3 regions of the Croceicoccus sp. Ery15 genome follow, and region 1 is predicted to be linked to each of the others. Evidence: predicted binding sites of a transcription regulator. Region 1 holds the regulator's gene; each other region holds the start of a gene.

Evidence for each region. Region 1 encodes LexA, which represses DNA repair genes until DNA is damaged. Its sites were predicted from a motif close to GTTCCNCNCTTGTTCT; they were not measured.
Region 2: a site for LexA is predicted at 2,781-2,796, ahead of LOZ77_RS03560 (error-prone DNA polymerase). Genes of this name have one in related genera too.
Region 3: a site for LexA is predicted at 2,747-2,762, ahead of LOZ77_RS10590 (toprim domain-containing protein). Genes of this name have one in related genera too.

What each region holds. Positions count from the first base shown of each region.
Region 1 is NZ_CP087588.1:1,223,526-1,228,065, reverse strand. It holds gene LOZ77_RS06090 (ComEC/Rec2 family competence protein) at 1-2,087, shown strand, start outside; gene lexA (transcriptional repressor LexA) at 2,101-2,802, opposite strand; gene LOZ77_RS06080 (molybdopterin molybdotransferase MoeA) at 2,922-4,127, opposite strand; gene moaC (cyclic pyranopterin monophosphate synthase MoaC) at 4,124-4,540, opposite strand, start outside.
Region 2 is NZ_CP087588.1:705,493-710,032, reverse strand. It holds gene LOZ77_RS03560 (error-prone DNA polymerase) at 1-2,727, opposite strand, end outside; gene LOZ77_RS03555 (TIGR03915 family putative DNA repair protein) at 2,867-4,357, opposite strand; gene LOZ77_RS03550 (putative DNA modification/repair radical SAM protein) at 4,354-4,540, opposite strand, start outside.
Region 3 is NZ_CP087588.1:2,158,268-2,162,807, reverse strand. It holds gene LOZ77_RS10605 (hypothetical protein) at 267-668, shown strand; gene LOZ77_RS10600 (hypothetical protein) at 1,058-1,837, shown strand; gene LOZ77_RS10595 (hypothetical protein) at 2,059-2,706, shown strand; gene LOZ77_RS10590 (toprim domain-containing protein) at 2,826-3,515, shown strand; gene istA (IS21 family transposase) at 3,575-4,540, shown strand, end outside.

The DNA of each region.
Region 1 (4,540 bases):
CGCATTTGTCCAGTGCCGTGGCACGATTAGAGGCGTTGCTTGCCGATCGCGGCTTTGAACGCATGCCATGGCTGGCGGTCGCGATGCTGGCGGGGATCGGTATCTGGTTCGCCCTGCCGGGCCCCGGCGAATGGCTGATCGCACTGGGGCTGTGCGGATTGCCGGCCGGTCTGGCCCTGATTGCAATGCGCGGGGACGATCGCGCCCTGCTGCGCAATGCCGCCGTTGCGGTGCCATTGATGATCGCGGCGGGGATTGTGCTGATTTGGGCGCGATCCGCCCTGATCGGGACAGAGCCGGTGGCAGGCCCGCGTGTCGCCGTGGTCGAAGCGCTGGTTCTGGAGCGCGAGGAGCAACCGGCGCGCGATCGGGTACGGCTGATCGTCGCCACGCGCGATCCGCTGGATGCAAGGCCGATCCGCGCACGGCTGAACGTGCCGGAAGAGATGGATGATCCGCGGCTGACGGCGGGGGCGCAATTCCGCGCAAAGCTGCGATTGATCCCGCCACAGCGCGCTGCCGTGCCGGGCGGGTATGATTTCGCACGGGCAGCATGGTTCGACGGGCTGGCGGCTTCGGGCTCTCTGCTCGAGCAACCGGCGATCACGCGCGAGGGCGGCGGAATCGCGGGTTGGCGCAGCAGGCTGGCGGAGCATGTGCGCGAACAGGTCGGACGGTTCAGTGGCACGGCGTCGGCGGCGATCGCGGCCACGCTGATTACCGGCGACAGGGGCGCAATTCCCGACAGCGACGGACAAGCGATGCGCGATGCAGGTCTGGCGCATATGCTCTCGATCAGCGGACTGCATGTGGGCGCCATCGTGGCGATTGCGTGGCTTGTGGTAGTCCGTGTGGGGGCCTTGTTTCCATGGCTGGCACTGCGGGTCCGGCTGCCTCTGGCGGCGGCGGGGACGGGCGCGCTGGCGGGTATCGCCTATACGCTGCTGACGGGCGCGGCCTTGCCCACGGTGCGCGCCTGCCTTGCGGCACTTCTGGTGGTGGGCGCGCTGGCGCTGGGGCGGCAGGCATTGTCGTTGCGCCTGATTGCACTGGCGGCAATGGGCGTGATGCTGTTCTGGCCCGAGGCTGTCATCGGCCCGTCGTTTCAGCTCAGCTTTGCCGCGGTGATCGCGATCGTGGCGTTCCATAACAGCCGGTTCGTCGCATGGCTGCGCGGGAAACGGGGAGAGGGTCGGGGAGAGGGTCGGCTGGAGCGACTGCTCCACGCCGGATTGCTGCTGTTCCTGACCGGTCTTGTGGTGGAGGCGGCGCTGACGCCTTTGGTGCTGTTCCATTTCCAGCGGTCAGGGGTTTACGGGTCGCTGGCCAATGTCATCGCAATTCCGCTGATGACGGGATTGACGCTGCCGGTGCTGATCGGCGGGCTGGTCTTCGATGCCGTCGGCTGGGGCGCGCCGTTCTGGTGGGCGGGGGCCAAATCGCTCGATCTGATTATCGCGCTGGCGCATGGCACGTCGTCATTGCCAGGGGCGGTTTTGCAACTGCCGCAGATCGCCTTGTGGGCCGTGCTCGCCTGTGTTGCGGGCGGATTGTGGCTGGCGCTTTGGTCGGGGCGGCTCCGCCTGTGGGGGTTGGCACCGCTGGCGATCGGGTTGCCTGCGCTGTTTTTGGCGCGGCCAGCCGATTTGCTGATCGAGCAAAGTGGTCGCAACGCTGCGCTACTGGCGCCTGACGGACGGCTTTACCTGTTGCGCAACAGTACAAGTTTTTCTGCCGAGGCCATGGTGGAGGCAATGGGAAAAGGTGCGCAATATGGCGTCGAGCCGTTCGCCGAGTTTCCCGAATGGCCGGGGGCACGATGCAATGGCGTTTTCTGTCAGTTCGAAGCGGAGGGGCGCGTGTTACTTGTCGCCCAGCGACCGGCAGAGGTGCCCTATGGCGCGATGGTGGCGGCATGCGCGCGCGCCGATATCGTGATCGCCAGCAGGCGGCTTCCCGCCGATTGCCAGCCGGCCATGCTGAAGGCGGACAGCAGCCTGCTGGCGCGGCGCGGTGGGCTGGCCGTGGACTTATCGAATGGCACCACCCGCGCGGTCAGACCCCAAGGCGACCGCCACGGCTGGTGACCTTATCATCCGATCAGTGATAACGGCGAAGCAATCCGGCGAGCCGTCCCTGAACCTGAACCTCCGACGGATCGTAGATCTGCGGTTCATAGGCAGCATTGGCGGGATCGAGCCTGACCATGCCGTTTTCGCGCCGCAGATATTTCAGCGTTGCTTCCTCTCCCCGCACCAGCGCGACGATGATCTCTCCGTCGCGGGCGGTGTCGGTGCGGCGGACCAGCGCGTAATCGCCGTCGAAAATACCGGCTTCCACCATGGAATCGCCCGATACTTCCAGCGCGTAATGCTCACCGCTGCCCAGCAGGGCTGCGGGAACAGGCAGGACCTGCGTATCCTCCATCGCTTCGATCGGGACGCCGGCGGCGATCCGACCGTGCAGGGGAATTTCGATCACATCGTTCGACGCGCCGGACGGCGGGGACGGGCGCCTGAATTCGACCACATTATCGGCTTTCGCCGCGCTTGGCGCCACTGCCGCAGGTTTCGCCGTGCCGGTCACGTCGTCGGGCTGGCGGATCACTTCGAGCGCCCGCGCGCGATTGGGCAGGCGGCGGATGAACCCGCGTTCTTCCAAGGCGGAAATCAGCCGGTGGACACCCGACTTCGATTTCAGATCGAGCGCTTCCTTCATTTCCTCGAACGAGGGGGAAATGCCCGTATCCTCAAGCCGCTGTTGAATGAAAAGCAGCAATTCGTGCTGTTTGCGCGTAAGCATGGCCAATATCCTGTTCCGCCCAAAGTCCTGTTCCGTTCCGCGCCCCAATGGCGCGAACGAATGCGGAACAATTAAGCAACATCAGAATGATCGTCAAGCCATGTTAACGCAATGTTCCACTAGGCGCGATTGCGCGGGGCAAAGGGCATCACTTGTACGATATCGCCGCTGGCAACCGTTCCGCTTTTTGCAGGGCGCAGGATCAGCGCATCGGCTTCGGCCAGCGGGCTCAACGCCGCACTATCCTGCAGAAACAGGGGCATGACGCCTGCATCGGTAAAGCGGCAGCGCAGAAATTCCGTCCGCCTGCCAGTGGCGGGCAGATCGGCAAGACAGAACGCGGGCTGTAGCGCGGGCAGCGGCGACCGGTCGCCCATCAGCGCGCGCGCGACGGGCAGGGCGAACAGATGCGCGGTGACGAAGCTGGAAACCGGATTGCCGGGAAGGCCGATGACGAGCTGCTTGCCCAGCTTTGCGACAAGGATCGGCTTGCCCGGCTTGATCGCAACGCGCCAGAAATCGATTTCGGCGCCCATCTCCTGCAGTACGGGCAGCACGAGATCGTGGTCCCCCACCGAAGCGCCCCCGCTGGTGACGATCATCTGCGCATCGCCTGCATTTTCAAAGGCGCTGCGCAAGGCATCCCGCCGGTCGGGGACGGGGCCCTGACGCTGAACCGTGCAGCCGATATCGGCGAACAACGCGCCCAGCATTGCCCCGTTGCTGGCGAGAATGGAACCGGCAGGCAGCGGTTCACCGGCAGGGCGCAATTCATCGCCGCTTTCGATGACGGCGACGTTGGCGATATCATGCACTGGCAAGATGCCATGACCCGCAGTGATGCTCAGCGCCAGCCGTGCCGGTGTCAGCCTTTCGCCCGCCCTGGCGACTGTCTGGCCATCGCTGAAATCCAGTCCGCGCGGCCGAATATGGCGGTGAAGCGGGGCGGGCGGTTGCCCTTCGAAATAAAGGCGGACGCCGTCGCGGCGGCAATCCTCCTGCACGGCGACCATGTCCGCGCCGTCGGGCACCACGCCGCCCGTGGCGATGCGTACCGCCTGACCCGCACCGACCGAGCCTTGATACACATGGCCCGCCGCGCTTTCGCCGACGATGTTCCACGGTCCGGGCATATCGGCCTGCCGCATGGCATAGCCATCCATGGCCGACATCGGATCGGGCGGCTGCGATCGCAGCGCCACGACATCGCGCGCCAGCCAGCGGCCCGATGCCTCTTCGGCAGGCAAATCGACGGCGGGTAACCGCTGTGCCATCGCCAGCAGGCGCCGCTGCGCCTCGTCCAGATCGAGCAGCGGTGCCGTCAAAGCTCCAGATCCTCGTGCCCTGCGGCGCGCCAGCGGCCCGATTTGCCGCCATCCTTGGCGATCAGGCGGATACCGCCGATGACCATCCCCTTGTCCAGAGCCTTGGCCATGTCGTAAATCGTGATCAGCGCAACTGAAACGGCCGTGATCGCTTCCATCTCCACACCGGTCTTCGCCTCGATCGCGGCGCTGGCGCTGGCGCGGATCGCGCCGTGTTCGAACGCGAAATCGACATTCACTGCATCGATGGGCAGCGGATGACACAGCGGCACCAGCTCGCCCGTCTTTTTCGCCGCCATGATACCGGCGATGCGCGCCGTCGCCAGCACGTCGCCCTTTTTCACACTGCCTTCGCGGATCGCCTGCAGTGCTTCGTCTGACATGGTGATGATGCCACTGGCGACCGCGATGCG
Region 2 (4,540 bases), 520 kb from region 1:
TTCGCGCAGCGCGGCCACATCGGAAAATGCGGCCCTATCCTCACCGTTCAGTTCTTCCCTGGCAGCGATCAGCCGCGCCGCGACATGTTCGGGCAGTCCGTCCACCTGTCGCAACCCCAACCGCAGCGCCACCGTATCGCCACGCGCGGGTTCCAGCGTGCAATCCCATTGCGACAGGTTCACATCCACCGGTCGCACCTCTACTCCGTGTTCGGCCGCATCGCGCACGATCTGGGCGGGCGCATAAAAGCCCATCGGCTGCGAATTCAGCAAGGCGCAGGCGAAAGCGGCAGGGTAATGGCATTTCAGCCAGCTCGACACATAGACCAGATGGGCAAAGCTGGCCGCGTGGCTTTCGGGAAAGCCATATTCGCCAAACCCCCTGATCTGGTTGAAACAGCGCTGCGCGAAATCGCGGTCATAGCCGCGCTTCACCATGCGCTCGACCATCATGTCCTGCAATTCATCGACCATGCCGCGCGAACGGAACGTCGCCATCGCTTTCCTCAGCCGGTTGGCTTCGGCCGAATTGAACTTCGCCGCGTCCAGCGCGATCTTCATCGCCTGCTCCTGAAAGATCGGCACGCCCAATGTACGCCCCAGAATGCTGGAAAGCTCGTCAGGCGGACCATGCGCGGGGCCCGGGGCCGGAATTTCCACCCGCTCTTCTCCCCTCCGGCGTTTCAGGAAGGGGTGCACCATGTCCCCCTGAATCGGACCGGGGCGCACGATGGCGACCTGTATGACCAGATCATAGAACTCGCGCGGGCGCAGCCGCGGCAGCATGTTCATTTGCGCGCGGCTTTCCACTTGGAAAACGCCCAGCGAATCCCCGCGCCGCAGCATCGCATAGGTTTCCGGATCCTCGCGCGGGACACTGGCCAAAGTCAGCGCGCGGCCATGATGATCGCGCACAAGATCAAGACATTTGCGAATGCAGGTCAGCATGCCCAGCGCCAGCACGTCCACCTTCAATATGCCCAGCGCCTCGATATCGTCCTTGTCCCATTCGATGAAACTGCGATCGGGCATGGCGCCATTGCCAATGGGCACGGTTTCGGTCAGCGCGCCTTGCGTCAGAATAAAGCCGCCCACGTGTTGAGACAGATGTCGCGGCATTCCAATCATCTGCTGGGTAAGCTTCAGAACCCGCCGCAAATGCGGATCGCTGATGTCCATGCCGGTTTCGGCCACATGCGCCTCGCCGATCTCGCGCCCCCAACCGCCCCATACGGTGCCCGCAAGTTTGGCCGTGACATCTTCCGACAGGCCCATCGCCTTGCCCACTTCGCGGATCGCCATGCGTGGCCGGTAATGGATGACCGTGGCGCACAGTCCCGCGCGGTGGCGACCGTATTTCTCGTAAATATGCTGTATCACTTCCTCGCGCCGCTCATGCTCGAAATCGACGTCGATATCGGGCGGCTCCTTGCGCTCTTCGGAAATGAAGCGGTCGAACAGCAGCGCATGGCGCGCCGGGTCGACGGCCGTAATCTCAAGACAATAGCAGACCGCCGAATTGGCCGCCGACCCGCGCCCCTGACACAATATCGGCGGATCGACACTGCGCGCGAAGCGGACGATATCGTGGATCGTCAGGAAATAGCGCGCGAGGTCGAGCTTTGCGATCAGCGCCAGTTCACGCTCCAGCGTCGCGCGAATGGTTTCCGGCAAACCACTGGGATAACGTCTGTCCGCGCCTTCCCATGTCAGCACTTCCAGATGCTGCTGCGGGGTGCGGCCTTCGGGATAGATCTCATCGGGATATTCATAGCGCAATTCGTTCAGGCTGAACCGGCAGCGGTCCGCCAGATCGCGGGCGGCGCGGATCGCATGCGGCCAGCGCGAGAACAGGCGTTGCATCTCCTCGGGCGCTTTCAGATGCCGTTCGGCATTGGCGTGCAGCAAATGCCCCGCCCTTGCCACCGTGGTCTTGTGCCGGATCGCGGTCATCACATCCTGCAACGGGCGGCGGTCGGGTGCGTGGTAATGCACGTCATTCGTGGCCAGCAGGCCCAGCCCATGGGCGCACGCCAGCGCATCCAGCCTGCCGATCCGCGCCACATCATCGCCGCGATAGAGATGGCTGGCCGCGATATGGCCCAGCGATGGCAATAATTGCGCCAGATGCGGCACCAGGCCGGCAAAGGACAGGCTTTGCGCAACCGGCTCTGCCTGCCCCCCGCCAATCGGCATCACATTGCCCGGCAGGCTGACGCGGAACGGCGTATCCAGATCGGGTGGCGGCAAGGCAATCAGATGCAAGGCGCCGTGCCCGCCATCATCCGCCGCATGTTCGGCCAGCATCGCCAGATCGATCTCGCACACGCCCTTGTCCTGCCATGCGCCCGACAAGGTCTGCATCCGCCCCTTGCTGATCAGCCGCGACAACCGGCCATAGGCCGCGCGCGTTTCGGGATAGGCAAGAAAGGCCAGCCCCTCGACCGTTTCGATCCGCGCGCCGATCACCGGGCGCAAACGCAAAGTCTCTGCCTCGCCATGTACGCGGACCACGCCTGCCAGCGAATTTGCATCGGCAATCCCGATGGCGTCATAGCCCATAGCGCGCGCCGTCATCACCAGATCGACCGCGTCGGACGCGCCGCGCAGGAAGGAAAAGCACGAGACGAGGCCAAGTTCGACAAAGGGCGCTCGCGGCGGCGCACCCAATGCATCGGTATCGATCTCTATCCGGCGACGATCGGGCGTTAACGGCGCGTCGGGCATGGCGGCACCGGCAGGCCCCTGACAAGCGGACGGGTCACCGCGAAAACAGGCCGGTTACCCCCACGTTCTGCCGCCCCGTCCACAGCACTATCATCAGGTTTGCGCACAGCTTTATCCACAGACAGTCCACAGCGCGCCATTACGCCAGTTCCCGAAGACGCGCCGCGACGGCCGCCAGATCGGCGTCGAACAGCCGCGCCTGCTCTTTGCGCGCAGGTCCCTCCAACCGCAACAGATAGGACGGGTGCACCGTCACCCACAGCTCGCTGTCATCGTCCAGCGGCACAGGCGTGCCGCGTGCCTTGGTGACCGATATTGTCTTGCCCAACACGCTGCGCGCCGCGCTGGCGCCCAGCGCCAGCACCAGCTTTGGCCGCACGATGGCGCGCTCCGCCTCTACCCACCAGCGGCAGATGTCGATTTCCCGGGCAGAGGGATTCTGGTGCAGGCGCCGCTTGCCGCGACCGGATGCGCCGCGACCGGATACGCCACGATTTGGCACGCCCCGATCAGGCACATCCCCCGACACATATTTGAAATGCTTGACCGCATTGGTGACATAGGCCGCACGACGGTCGATCCCCGCGCGTTCCAGATGCACGTCCAGCAATTGCCCCGCCGGACCGACGAAAGGGCGTCCCTGCCGGTCCTCGATATCGCCCGGTTGCTCGCCCATGATCATCAGCGGGGCATCGGGCGTCCCTTCACCCATCACCGCGCGGTTTTCCAGCGCGCCGATGGGGCAGCGCGCGCAGGCATGGATCGCCTTGTCCACCGCATCCAGCGTTGCGGGCCGTTCGCCATTTTCCATCGCGCCTGCCGAAACCATGGCCGCCTCGCGCGCTTGCGCCCCCGCGATCAGTTCGGGAATCAGCTGCGTTTCGGGCATATTTTTCCAGTATCGGCGCGGCATTTCCTTCAGCATCGCGTCGACCTTCAACCGAGCGGGATTGAAGATCGATGCGTAATAGGCGCGCCACATCCCCTCTACCGGATCGCCGTTCGGCGCATCGGCGCGCGTGGCGGGCGGCCCTTCGCGCAACGTATCGCCATCCCAATGCAGGCTGCCCCGCAGGGTCAGGATCGACCAGCGCATATTGGCAAAGCGACGCGTGAAGAAACCCGCATTATGGCGCAGGATGTGATGCTGCGGTTCAAACCATGCGACGAAATATTCGCCGCCCTCATGCTCGATCTCGCGGAAGCGTAAAAAGGCCCGCATCTTGTGAATGTCGCGCCGCACGCCCCGCGCCATATCGGCCATGGCGCGTATGTCCGCATCGGCCCCGTCCTCGATCAGGCGGGGTTTCGACTGCAATCGCCACAGCACGCGATACAGCAGTGCGAACCTGTCGGTATCGGCATGCAGGATCACGGTCTTCGCAATTTCGATAAAACGCCGCGATACGCGCGGCGGCGGCGCCTCGCGGTCGGGTGCGGGCAAGCGGCGGTCACCATGCGTGAACAGATTGCCCGCCGGTCCGCCCGGTTCGGTCCATGCCACGCGGTCGGGCGGCACATCGGCCATGACCATACGCCGCGCATGATCGCGCCATTCGTCGAAATCGTCGGGCGAGGCCATTGGCACCACGTGATAGGCACCCAGCCGCACATGTTGCAGCGCAGTCATGCGAACAGGTCCAGTTGCCGCCCCGTATCGGGCGCGACCAGCGCCTTCAGATCGGCGCGGTCGATCAGCGCGACGGGCCGCCAGTCGACCGTGACGATAAAGGGACGCAGCTTTGCAACCGACACGGTCAGCCTGGCCACATCGTCCAGTCGCAAGGCGCGATGCCGCCGTGCGCTAAGGATC
Region 3 (4,540 bases), 930 kb from region 1:
GACGAAGCCCGAACCTTCCCTAATTTACAACCTCAAACCTGCGCCATAGGCGCTGATGGGTAACATTGAAGATTACTTTAGATGAAGCGCCCAGGCTGAACCTTATGTATGACCGCGCCTCTGAACGAGCGCGACGGCTTATTGAGACCATCCGGTTGTTGTAAGGGAACCAATTTTATCGCGCACTCTATCGATGTAACAAATTCGATTGTCATGCGCTGCGGTAAAGAGGTTGGTCGAGCGCACAGCCCATCCTACAAGGACTCATGGAACTCGATAAAACACTCGACACGCTCGGCAATCTGTTAGAATCCATCATTGAGGCGAGGGTGGCTGAAGGCGTTGCGACTCCGAAGGACTTTGAACGTGTCCTGGGGGCTCTCAAGGTCATGCTTTGGTCACTGACAAGATCGCCGGACGAGATTGATACTGTCGACCGCCCGGTAGCCGAATTGTCCGTGTTGCTCGCCGATGCCCGCGTGGAAGCACCGCAATGTTACATACACAGCACGGACAGCCAGGAGATCGTCCAGAATCTCGCCAGTCGCGGTTATCTGGAGGCGCCAAGCGAGATGCAGGGGTGGAAAGATCCCATGCACCGTGACACGGCCAAGATCATTTTGGCACTCGCTGCTCCCGTCATCGGAGTGATGTGCAAGCATCGCTAAGACGATGGTGTCGCCGCGGTGGCTAGAACCTTGTGTTGGGCGCCCTGACAGCCGTGCCGCTCGCAAGCCTCGGCGGGAGCGACCGCAGCGCGACGGACCGAGCACCCCCTGCGCTTAATCAAGGTAAATTTCTTAAGAACAAAAGAAGGTGGCTCTTCGCCAGTGATGGGCCGGATCCAGGGCGTTTGTCCTGAGGCGATGTTCCTAAAGAGCAAGTAATCCCAGAGTACGTAATGTCTGCATCGCCTCAAAGCCTTGCTTAGCGCGATAAGCTGCGCCGCTCTCCTGTTGATCGGTTTCATGCCGGTGCGATAAATTTTGGTCGCATGATTAACACATCCTTTGCCCTCGCCGGATAACACAGAGCTAGAAGACAGGGTGCTAAATTCATGAGTGAAATCAGCGGTATCACAATTCAGGCGGCTTTGGATTCAAGTCACGCGCCGGCGGTGTGCCAAGCGCTCGTGGGCTGTGAATTCGTGCCGGATGGTAGCGAGAAGGCGTTCGAGATCACCGGGACGGACGCGAACCAGCGGGACAATTTGCTGGTAGATGCCAACGGTATCAAGCGCGCTGTGAGTGTCGCGCGAGGGAGTGTTGATGCCAGCGAGGACCTGCTGCAGGTTCTTGCATCGGCTGATCGCCCGGTTCCTGGAGACGCTGATCTGCTTGCAACCCGGGGCATCTCGGGGATCGGCACCCGCGCTGGTGCAGCGCTCCTCGCGAATGCTTTTCGTTCGATGCGCGTCCCTGACGCAAAAGATCGCAAGGAGATTATCAGGCGGGTGCGTGATCTACCGTCGGATGAGGGGCGGCGCGCGCTTTTCGTTCACTGGGTCGGACTGATGCCTGACGACGTACCGCTCGATCCGGTGCTGGCTATCGAATGCGCGAAATGCTTGCGCGATCTTGATGACCCGGCGGTCGCTGTCGACGTGATTGATCGGGCCCTGAGATGGAATATGGACGCGATCTACCGGACCATATTGCACACGCAGCGAGCCGCTTGCCTCATGGACATGCTGTATGCCCAAGTGGATGATAACAGCAATCTGGAACAGGAAATTCAGCGCAGCATCGAGCATATCGAACCTATGCGGACGTCCAATGATAACGCGCACAAGGTCCTCGCGCGCTTCGAGAGGATGAAACGCCAGACGGGTGACTAGGCGTCGGAACCTCGTCGCCGGAGAGGTTTCTGAACAAACGCGAACTTGGTTCTGACTTCGCCCGACACCGGTGGCCTCTGTCCCCTATTGTCACTATTGTCACTATTGTCACTATTGTCCCGCGTTTCGCCATGAGGGCCCGGGCAATAGTAAAGGGTTATGCATCTTCAGCTAGGCAAACTGCTTCTGCATGGGAAAGTACCGATCGGGAGACGCGAAAGGTGATTGCGAAAAGTCAAGTTCCGTGGATCCGCTCGCTGGAGGCGCTGAAGCTTTTATCGAGCGTTCCTGCTTCCCGGATCGAGGATCCCCAAGCGCGACTATTGATTGGTTTCCAGGCCGATCTGGTCCGCGTACAAGCTCGCACGGCCCACTTTCATTGTGCCTCAGGCGAAAAGATTCGTTACAACTGGCCAGTGCCTAAATGGGTATGGCGGCTCAGGACGGGGCGGCTGCTTCTTGGTGAAGACCGCTTCTTCGCGGTCATTGACGAGTTCGCTCCGCCTGTCGAAGCGCGCACGGAGCCCTTTGTGGAACTCTGGAAGGTCGAGCTCTTCGAGCTGAAGATTCACGAAGCCGAAATGGTGCGGCACCTGCAACTCGAGCCGATTGCGGCAAACGATGCCATCAGCCCCCGCGCTCCTGGGCGCATCGATAACAAAGTGGGCATCTCGGACCAGTGTGCCAACTGGCTCAAGGAGGCCTTCGCCCAAGATCCTGAAAGGCGAAAAAAGAAACGCGATTTCCGCGATGATGCACTCCTCCATTTCCAGGACAAGCTTAACCCATTCGGCTTCGATCAAGCTTGGCGTAAGGCCATTGCAGATGATCCGGTGCGCGCAAAACGGGGGCGCCGCCCCTTGCAATGATTGAAGAAAACGAAAACCCGAAGTTGCTATTTCCATAGCCGTTTCATTGTTGTTTTATTGCGATTTTCTGACCTCTACCTGGTCTTCTGCCGCGCCAATGGCGGCAGAAAGGACCAACGATGAAAACGAGTAGAGGCACATCTAGCGACCACGATGCGCACCGCCGTGACAAAAGTGACAATGGTGACGAAAGAGGTTTCGCGGCCGAAGCCGATAACGCTAATCCCAACCAGGTTTTCGCTCAGAAGACCTGGTTGCGCAGCACCCCCATCGCCGGAACGCCGGCGGAACGCTACCTTCGCAGTCGTGGTCTCGACCCCGATATCTGCGGCCTTAACCTGCGTTTCGCACGCCTGAAGGCTGAAGGGGCATTCCACCCCTGCATGGTGGCGCGCGTCCAAGGAGCAGATGGTTCGCTTCAGGCCGTCATGCGGACCTTCCTCGCCCCTACCGGGAACACAAAGGCTGAAATCGCGCATCCGCGTATGGCGCTTGGCCGCCTTGCCGGCGGCGCGGTGCGCCTGCGTGAGGCACAAGATCAGCTCATCCTGTGCGAGGGCATCGAAGATGGCCTCGCTCTCACGATGGCGCTCGGCGAACCGGTATGGGCAGTGCTGGGTGCAGCGAACTTTCGCCATGTCGTCCTGCCGGATTTCGTGCGCCACATCATCATCGCGAAGGATAATGATGCAGTGGGTGAGCGGGCCGCGCAGGCAGCCGCCACAACGTTCGCGTACCAGGGGTTTGAGAACGGCGGTGCAAAATTAGACCACGGTAGCGGCGGCGAAGTGCTGCTGCGGGCGGCGTAAAAGTCGTCCACTTTTTCCCTTTTCGCGATGCTGGCGAGGAGGGATGAGGGATTTACACCGTGGAACTTTACCTGAAGGTTCGTCTTGCCTGCGCGGGCGGCATGAGCGCCCGGGCGGCAGCGAAGCATTTCAACATATCGCGCGACACGGTCCGCAAGATGCTGTCGTATTCCGAGCCGCCCGGTTACCGTCGCAGCGCCCCGGTGCGGCGACCGAAGCTGGAAGCGTTCATACCGATCATCGACGGCTGGCTGGATGGGGACCGGTCGGTCCCGCGCAAGCAGCGCCATACGGCGAAGCGTGTGTTCGATCGCCTTCGCGAAGAGCATGGCTTCACCGGAGGCTACACGATCATCAAGGATTACATCCGGGATCGGGATCAGCGCAGCCGGGAGATGTTCGTGCCGCTGGCACACGCACCCGGCCATGGGCAGGCAGATTTTGGAGAAGCTCTGGTCGAGATCGGCGGGGTGGAGCAGAAGGCGCACTTCTTCGTGCTCGATCTGCCGCACAGCGACGCCTGCTACGTACGCGCCTATCCGGCTGCCGTTGCCGAGGCCTGGATGGACGGCCATGTCCACGCCTTTGCGTTCTTCGGCGCGGTGCCGCTGTCGATCGTCTACGACAACGACCGCTGCCTGGTCTCGAAGATCCTGCCTGACGGGACGCGGCTGCGCGCGAGGCTGTTCAGCGCCTTCCTGTCGCACTACCTGATCCGTGATCGTTACGGCCGCCCCGGCAAGGGTAACGATAAGGGCGGCGTTGAAGGCCTTGTCGGCTATTGCCGGCGCAACTTCATGGTGCCGATCCCCCGGTTCCCGACATGGGAGGCGTTCAACCTGTGGCTCGAGGAGCAATGCCGCAAACGGCAGAACGACCGGCTGCGGGGCGAGAGTGAGACGATTGGCGAGAGGCTGCGGCGCGATCTGGCGGCGATGCAGGAACTGCCGGCTTCCCCCTTCGAGGCCTGTGACCAGACCAGCGGCCAGGTCTCATCGCAGGCGCTGGTGCGTTACCGGACCAAC